DNA from 4 places in the Quatrionicoccus australiensis genome. Region 2 is predicted to be linked to each of the others. Evidence: predicted binding sites of a transcription regulator. Region 2 holds the regulator's gene; each other region holds the start of a gene.
The links. The regulator sigma-54, encoded in region 2, starts transcription at its own class of promoters, with help from an activator protein. The targets are predictions, from matches to a motif close to TGGCACGCTTNCTGCTNA.
Positions count from the first base shown of each region.

Region 1 (2,200 bases), 1.1 Mb from region 2:
AGGGTCACGGCCAGACGGATATCCAGGCCGGTCCGCCGGCTCAGCTCATCGGCAATCGGCTTCCAGATCGCAAAAACCTTGCGCTGCTCGAACTGGGGAACGACACCCAGGGTAAAACTCCTGCCGCTATCCGCCGCTGCCACCCAGGCCGGCAGCAGGCATAACGCGAGGGCCAGGCCGAGTCCCCTGCCACAGCGGCCCATTCGTTCCAGTACTGCAATCATGATCACTCCCGGATATGGCATCAGTCCCCCCGGCCTGATGCGCTCCGTCCAAACTCGACGGCGTGTTCTTGCCTGCGATTCTGGCATTCTCCGGGCAATCCGGCCAGCATTTAAACCGGCACAAAAAAGGCGGCCCGTGGCCGCCTTGCGCGAAAACCCGGCGATTTTCAGGCGGGCACACCGAGAATGACGTGGCTGGCCTTGATCAGGGCAGAAGCGGGAGCCCCTTCCTTGAGGCCCAGTTCGAGCACGGCTTCGTTGGTGACGACGGCAAAAACCGTGCTCCCGCCGGCCAGTTTGACGCCGACTTCGGTATTCACAGCGCCCTTGTGCAGCTCGCTGACCGTACCGGTCAACTGGTTGCGGGCCGAGAATTTCACGTTTTCGACGCCGGCCAGCAGCATGACCCAGGGCGCCTTGACGTAGGCGACGACTTCCTTGCCGACCGCCAGGCCAAGCGACTGGACACTGCCTTCCGTCACGATTGCGACAATCTTGTCGCCACCATCTGTCGTCAACTCGACTTCGGCATTGACCGCACCATCGACCAGGGCGGTGATTTTTCCTTTGAATACATTGCGGGCGCTGACACTCATGCTGCTCTCCTGAATTGGTTGATCCGACTGGCCCGATTTTCGCTATATACAAAACAACTCAACGAATATTGTCGGGTTATCGACACTGTAGGCGCTAGCGTTACACGAATACAACCATAGCGCAGCCGGTATTTTCAGTAAATGGACTTGAGTTATAGTAAGCGCTATATAGACAACGACATCGCGAAATCATGGATACGATACTGCACCGCCTGCGTGGCAAACTGGAAGTCGATACCGAATTCGGCACCTTTCTCGGCGATACCCGAATTCGCCTGCTTGAGGCAGTCGACCGGCACGGCTCGATCTCGCAGGCAGCAAAAGCCGTGCCGCTTTCCTACAAGGCGGCCTGGGATGCGATCGACGCCATGAACAACCTGGCCGACCAGCCGCTGGTGCTGCGCTCGACCGGCGGCAAGAACGGCGGCGGCACGCAGCTCACCGAGTACGGCAAAAAGGTGATCGCCCTCTACCGCGCCCTCGAAGCCGAATACCAGGCCGCGCTCGACCGCCTGACGGCAAGCATGAACGACGGCGAAGCCAGCGACTTCAAGCAGTTCAGCAAACTGCTCAAGCGCATGTCGATGAAGACCAGCGCGCGCAACCAGTTTGCCGGCCATATCGTCGGCCTGCGCGAGGGCGATGTCGATTACGAAGTGCGCCTCAAGCTCGACGAAGAAAACGAAATCGTCGCCGTGATCACCGGCGAATCGGCCGAAACCATGGGCCTCTCGATCGGCATGGAGCTCAACGCGCTGGTCAAGTCGTCGTCGGTGCTGCTGCTCAACGACATGAGCGTCAAGACCAGCGCCCGCAACCACCTGTGGGGTGAAATCACGCGCATCCACGACGGCCCGGTCAATGCCGAAATCACGCTGACCATGAAGAGCGGCAAGTCGGTCTGCGCCGTCGTCACCCACGACAGCGTCGAGCGCCTCGGCCTCGCCGTCGGCGAACAGGCCTGCGCCGTGTTCAAGGCTTCCGCCGTGATTCTCTGCAAATACGCCTGAACGGGAAAAAGCCATGCGCGAACCGCATCCGGATCCTTCGTTCCGACTCCCCACCGGCGCCGGCATTGCGCTGGCGCACGGCTGTGGTGGCGGTTACCGCGTCCGCCCGGCGCAAGCAGCCGAAAGCAGCCCGGCGCCAGGCGTCGCGCCGGCCCCATCCGCCGAAACGGCGGATTCCGGCACACGCCCCTCGCATCTATCTCTCATTGCCAGTCCAACCCCAGGAGAACTTCCATGAAACGCACCCTGCCGCTGATTTTTACCCTTTTTGCGCTGTCGACCGCCCAGGCCGATGAAATCCAGGTCGCCGTCGCCGCCAACTTCACCGGCCCGATGCAGGTCATCAGTGCGCTCTTCGAGCGCGATACCG
Region 1 covers NZ_CP075188.1:1,042,304-1,044,503, reverse strand. The annotation lists gene KI612_RS05100 (phosphate/phosphite/phosphonate ABC transporter substrate-binding protein) at 1-224, opposite strand, end outside; gene KI612_RS05095 (TOBE domain-containing protein) at 392-820, opposite strand; gene KI612_RS05090 (TOBE domain-containing protein) at 1,012-1,830, shown strand; gene modA (molybdate ABC transporter substrate-binding protein) at 2,065-2,200, shown strand, end outside.
Region 1: the regulator sigma-54 is predicted to act here: its motif matches at 849-866, upstream of KI612_RS05090 (TOBE domain-containing protein).

Region 2 (2,200 bases):
CGTGCCGTGCTCGAGCTGCTCAAGCTGCCGGCGCAGGAACTCGACGACCGCCTCGAAGGCCTGCTCAGCGAACTGCACATCGGGCATGTCCGGCACGTCAATGCGGCCGCCCTCTCCGGTGGTGAGCGCCGCCGCGTCGAAATCGCCCGCGCCCTGGCCACCAACCCGCGCTTCATCCTGCTCGACGAGCCGTTTGCCGGTGTCGATCCGATTGCTGTACTGGAGATCCAGAAGATCATCCGCTTCCTCAAGGAGCGCGGCATCGGTGTCCTGATTACCGACCATAATGTGCGCGAAACGCTCGGTATCTGCGATCACGCCTATATTATTAACGCCGGACGCGTTCTCGCGTCTGGACGGCCGGACGAAATCGTTGATAATGAAAGCGTCCGCAAGGTTTATCTCGGCGAGCATTTCAAGCTCTGACCGTTAGGCTGCACCCCAACCCGAACCGATGAAGCCAGCTCTCCAACTAAAACTATCCCAGCATCTGGCACTGACGCCTCAGTTGCAGCAGTCGATCAAGCTATTGCAGTTGTCGACGGTCGAGATGCAGCAGGAAATCGAGCGTTACCTGCTGGAAAATCCGATGCTGGAGCGCGAGGACGAGGCCGGTACGGAATCCTTTGGGGCGGCGCAGCAATTCGATTCACCGGCCAACGAAACGACGCGCAGCGAACCGACTGAAGAGCGCGAACGTGATCCGCGCGAGGAACGCGAGCAGGAAGTGCCGAGCGCACCTTCCGAAGTCGATGATGATCGCTGGGCTTCCGATGCCGGGACCTTTACCGGTGCCGGGCGTGATGAAGACGACGACAGCGATTCACGCGACATCCATTCGGCCGCCACCAGCCTGCGCGAACATCTCGGCTGGCAGCTGGGCATGACCCAGCTCAGCGAACGCGATCGCAGCCTGGTCCGTTTCCTGATCGAAGCGCTGGACGATGACGGCTATCTCTCGGCCACGCTTGAGGAGCTGTGGGAAACCCTGCCGCCGGAATACGAGATCGAGCTCGAAGAGCTGGAAATCGCCCTGCACCACATCCAGCATTTCGATCCGACCGGGATCGGCGCGCGCAGCCCCAGCGAATGCCTGGCGCTGCAATTGAAAGCGATGCCGGCCGACGAAGTACAGGCGCTTGCCCTGGCGATCGTCGAGAAGCATCTGGAACTGCTCGCGGCGCGCGATTTTGCCAAAATTCGCCGGTTGACCGCCTGTGACGACGATGAACTGAAGGCGGCACAATCCCTGATCGTCAGCCTCAATCCGCGGCCGGGGGCGCGTTTCTCGCAGACCGAGGCGCGCTACATCACGCCGGACGTAATGGTCAGGAAGCTCAAGGGCAAATGGACCGCCTACATCAATCCGGATGCCTACCCGCGCCTGCGCATCAACCGTCTGTATGCCGAGATTCTGTCGAGACAGCGGCGCGGCAATGGCAACCTGACCGGCCAGTTGCAGGAAGCACGCTGGCTGATCAAGAACGTGCAGCAGCGTTTCGAGACCATCCACCGCGTGACGCAGGCCATTGTCGATCGTCAGCGCCAGTTTTTCGAACATGGTGAAGTCGCCATGCGGCCGTTGGTCCTGCGCGAAATCGCCGATATTCTCGGTTTGCACGAGTCGACCGTCTCGCGCGTCACCAGCCAGAAATACATGGCGACGCCGCGCGGCATCTTTGAATTGAAATACTTTTTCGGCAGTCATGTGTCCACCGATACCGGTGGTGCCTGTTCTGCCACCGCCATTCGCGCCCTGATCAAGCAATTGATCAGTGCCGAGGATGGCAAGAAGCCCTTGTCGGATAGTCAATTATCCGAAATACTAGGCCAGCAGGGAATTGTTGTAGCCCGACGCACGGTAGCCAAATATCGCGAGTCACTCAACATCCCGCCGGTCAATTTACGCAAGACCCTGTAGAGAGAGGAGAAAAAATGAATCTGCAGATCGCTGGTCACCACATCGAAGTAACCCCGGCATTGCGCGAATACGTCGAGAACAAGCTCGATCCCGTCGTTCGCCATTTTGACAAAGTCACCGGTGTTAACGTGGTTCTGTCCGTAGAGAAGCTCAAGCAGAAGGCTGAAGTGACGTTGCATGTGCCGGGCAAGGACATTCACGTTGAAGAGAACGGCGATGACCTCTACGCCGCCATCGATGCGCTGTTTGACAAGCTGGACCGTCAGGTTCAGAAGTACA
Region 2 covers NZ_CP075188.1:4,117,980-4,120,179, reverse strand. The annotation lists gene lptB (LPS export ABC transporter ATP-binding protein) at 1-426, shown strand, start outside; gene KI612_RS19520 (RNA polymerase factor sigma-54) at 455-1,921, shown strand; gene hpf (ribosome hibernation-promoting factor, HPF/YfiA family) at 1,936-2,200, shown strand, end outside.

Region 3 (2,200 bases), 420 kb from region 2:
GCCGTGATTGACCAGGGCGTGCGGCAGCACGACGAACATCGCCATCTGCACCAGATGCAGCACGTAGATACCGAGATTCAGGCGCAGCAGGTCGGGATCGAACACCACCCGGCGCAGCGGCAGCTTTTCGTGGCCATGCGGCGGCGGCGCCGGCGGCACCGCCTTGAGCAGCAAGACAATGGCGGCGAGCGCCAGGCCACCGGTCATGCAGAACAGGCCGCCCATGCCGATCCAGCCATAAAGCAGCGGAGCGCCAACCAGCGACAGCGCAAAAACGAGACCGATCGACGAACCGATCATCGCCATCACCTTGGTGCGGTGCTCCTCACGCGTCAGATCGGCGGCGAGCGCGGTGACTGCGGCCGAGATCGCACCGGCGCCCTGCAGCACGCGACCAACGATGATCCAGGTCATGTCCGGCGCCCAGGCTGCGACAAAACTGCCCAGCGCGAAGATCAGCAGGCCGATCACGATCACCTGCTTGCGTCCGAAGATGTCGGACGCGATGCCGTAGGGAATCTGGAACACGGCCTGGGTCAGGCCGTAGGCACCCAGCGCGAAACCGACCAGGGCCAGGTTGTCGCCGCCGGGCAGGGTTTTCGCATAGACCGAAAACACCGGCAGGATCAGGAACAGCCCCAGCATGCGCAAGGCAAAGATGGAAGCCAGCGAAGCGCCGGCACGGCGCTCTTCGGGACTCATGCGATCGGAAGGGGAGGTCATTTTGACTTGTAATTGTTGCGTTGCAGCGAAGCGGGAATCTTAACAGATAGCAAAGCACCGCCTTCGCGGCAAACGTGTTCGGAAATCCGAACAGCCCGAATGGCAAGAGGGTCGGAAACCCGTAACGGGCGCGCCGCCACCCATCAGAAAACCCCATCAAATCAAGGTCCGGCTAATTCCCGAAGACTGGCACGCGACGTGCGAAAGAAAAGCTGCTGTCGGGTCATTCCTGGCGGTCAACGACAACACAGGAGACAAAATGAACACGCCCCCCACCAGCCGCATCGAACACGATCTGCTCGGCGACCGCGAGATCCCGGGCACCGCCTACTACGGCGTCCATACCCTGCGGGCGCTGGAAAATTTCGCCATCACCGGCATTTCGATTGCCGTCTATCCCGACCTGATCCGCGCCCTGGCCCAGATCAAGCAGGCAGCCGCCCAGGCCAACCACGAACTCGGCCTGCTCGATGGCAAACAGGCAGATGCCATCGTCGCCGCCTGCAAGGAAGTGATCGACGGCCAGTGGCATGAGCATTTCGTTGTCGACGTCATCCAGGGTGGCGCCGGCACCTCGACCAACATGAACGCCAACGAGGTGATCGCCAACCGGGCGCTGGAAATCCTCGGTCACGCCAAGGGCGAGTTCAAGCACCTGCACCCGAACGAACACGTCAACATGAGCCAGTCGACCAATGACGTCTATCCGACGGCCCTGAAGCTGGCCACCTATGTCGGCATCTTCCGCCTGGTCGACGCCATGGCCTATCTGCGCCGCGCCTTCGAGCGCAAGGCAGAGGAATTCGCCGACGTGCTCAAGATGGGCCGTACCCAGTTGCAGGATGCCGTGCCGATGACGCTCGGCCAGGAATTCTCGACCTATGCCGTGATGCTCGGCGAGGACGAGGAGCGCCTGAAAGAGGCTGCCATGCTGATCCGCGAGATCAATCTCGGCGCCACGGCGATCGGCACCGGCATCAATGCCCACCCCGACTACGCCCCGCTGGTCTGCCGTCGCCTGATCGAAATCAGCGGCGTACCGGTCTTCACCGCCCCCAACCTGATCGAGGCGACGCAGGACTGCGGCAGCTTCGTGCAACTCTCCGGCGTGCTCAAACGCGTTGCCGTCAAACTGTCCAAAGTCTGCAACGACCTGCGTCTGCTTTCATCCGGTCCACGTGCCGGTTTCGGCGAAATCAACCTGCCGCCGCGCCAGGCCGGCTCGTCGATCATGCCGGGCAAGGTCAATCCGGTGATCCCGGAAGTGGTCAACCAGATCGCCTTTGAAGTGATCGGCAACGACACCACCGTGACTTTCGCCGCCGAAGCCGGCCAGCTGCAGCTCAACGCCTTCGAGCCGATCATCGCGCACAGCCTGTTCAAGAGCGTGCTGCACCTGCGCAAGGGCTGCAAGGCGCTGGCCGACCATTGCGTCGACGGCATCACGGCCAACCGTGATGCCTTGCGCGCCAGCGTC
Region 3 covers NZ_CP075188.1:3,700,168-3,702,367, forward strand. The annotation lists gene KI612_RS17665 (MFS transporter) at 1-723, opposite strand, end outside; gene aspA (aspartate ammonia-lyase) at 983-2,200, shown strand, end outside.
Region 3: the regulator sigma-54 is predicted to act here: its motif matches at 911-928, upstream of aspA (aspartate ammonia-lyase).

Region 4 (2,200 bases), 1.1 Mb from region 2:
GGCGGTCTACCCGGTGCGCGAACGCTTTTTCCAGCCGCTGCTCGAAGGCAATGTTTCCTGCGCGCTGGCTGACTGTATGGCCGAACTGAACATCGATGCGATCGGCAACCCGCGCGCTGCCGACAATCTGAGCGGTACCTTGTCGCTCGAAGTCTGGGCACTCGATGCTCCCTACGCCGGCGGCAGCTGGGTGGGTACGCCGGTGGCGACGGTCATTCTTGGTACCCTGGCCGGTGGCGAGCAGTGGTCGGCCTGCCACTACAGCGTGCCGGCTGCGTTGCCGGCCGCTGGCGCGGCGCTGACCGTGATGCTGCGCGAATGGACGCCGGCTGGTTACGTGACCCGCGATTACCGCAATATCGCTGCAGTTGCACCGCTGCTCGCACCGGCGCCGGTCGCGGCGCCTGTTGCAGCAGATCCGGTGGCCAAGGCCAAATCGGCAGGCAAGAAGGTGGCGGTTGCCGAGCTCGCCAAGGAAACGGCGGCCGAGGCGGACAAGCCGGCCAAGTCAGGCAAGGTAGCCAAACCGGGCAAGGCAGCCAAGGCTGCCAAGAAGGCTGCGGCCAAGAGCGAAGCCAGGGCCGTATCGGTCAACACCGCCAGCGAGGCAGAATTGGCCGCGGTCAAGGGCCTGCCGCCCAGCGTCGCACGCGCGATCGTCGCAGCGCGTCCGTTCGCCAGTCTGGAAGACGTCTGCAAGGCCAAAGGCATGGGTCCGAAGATGCTGGCCAAGCTGCGCGAGCAACTGGTTCTGTAAGGGGTTTTTGTCGTACGGGCCGGGGCTTGTCGCATTGGCGACAAGTTTCGGCCTTGTTTTTTTGTTATAAAACAATGAATTGCAGGTGGCACCCGTCTTGCTAACTGTTATCCAGAACCTCTGGAGAACAGCATGAAAGCCAGCGAAATCCAAGCCCTGCTCGACGAGCCCGCCTGTACCCACAATACCAAGGAAAAATCCGGCTGCGCCAAGCCCAAGCCGGGAGCGACGGCTGGTGGCTGCTCTTTCGACGGCGCGCAGATCGCGCTGCTGCCGATCGCCGATGTCGCGCACATCGTGCACGGCCCGATCGCCTGTGCCGGTTCCTCCTGGGACAACCGCGGCACCCGGTCGAGCGGCGTCACGCTGTACAAGATCGGCATGACCACCGACCTGTCGGAAACCGACGTGGTCATGGGGCGTAGCGAAAAGCGCCTGTTCCATGCGATCAAGCAGGCCATCGACAGTTATTCGCCGAAAGCAGTCTTCATCTACAACACCTGCGTCACGGCGCTGATCGGTGACGATATCGAAGCCGTCTGCCGCGATGCCTCGGCGCGCTGGGGCACGCCGGTGATCCCGGTCGATGCGGCCGGTTTCTATGGCACCAAGAATCTCGGCAATCGCCTCGCCGGCGAGGCGATGTTCAAGCATGTCATCGGCACCGCCGAACCGGCGCCGGCCGCGCCGCGTGCCGACGGTCTGCCAACCTACGACGTCAATCTGATCGGCGAATACAACATCGCCGGCGAATTCTGGAATGTCGCGCCGCTCTTCGACGAGCTGGGCCTGCGCATCCTGTGCACCTTGTCCGGCGATGCGCGCTTCCATGAAGTGCAGACCATGCACCGCGCCAGGGTGAATATGGTGGTCTGTGCCAAGGCGCTGCTCAACGTCGCCCGCAAGATGCAGGACGACTTCGGCATTCCCTTCTTCGAAGGCAGTTTCTACGGCGTCGCCGACGTTTCCAACGCGTTGCGCGATTTTGCGAAGTTGATCGGCGACCCCGACCTCGTGGCGCGTACCGAAGCCGTCATCGCCCGTGAGGAAGCCAAGTCCAATGCCGAACTCGATGCCTGGCGCGTGCGCCTGAAAGACAAGCGCGTCCTGCTCTATACCGGCGGCGTCAAGTCGTGGTCCATCGTTTCCGCGCTGCAGGATCTGGGCATGAAGGTAGTCGCCACCGGCACCAAGAAATCGACCGAAGAAGACAAGGCACGCATCCGCGAACTGATGGGCGAAGACACCAAGATGATCGATGACGGCAGCCCCAAGGCGCTGCTCTCGACCTATCACGAGTACAAGGCCGACATCCTGATCGCCGGTGGGCGCAATCTCTACACCGCCTTGAAGGCACGCATTCCCTTCCTCGACATCAACCAGGAGCGCGAATTCGGTTATGCCGGCTACAGCGGCATGGTCGAACTCGCCCGCCAGCTCGCG
Region 4 covers NZ_CP075188.1:1,082,529-1,084,728, forward strand. The annotation lists gene KI612_RS05275 (ComEA family DNA-binding protein) at 1-757, shown strand, start outside; gene nifE (nitrogenase iron-molybdenum cofactor biosynthesis protein NifE) at 890-2,200, shown strand, end outside.
Region 4: the regulator sigma-54 is predicted to act here: its motif matches at 844-861, upstream of nifE (nitrogenase iron-molybdenum cofactor biosynthesis protein NifE).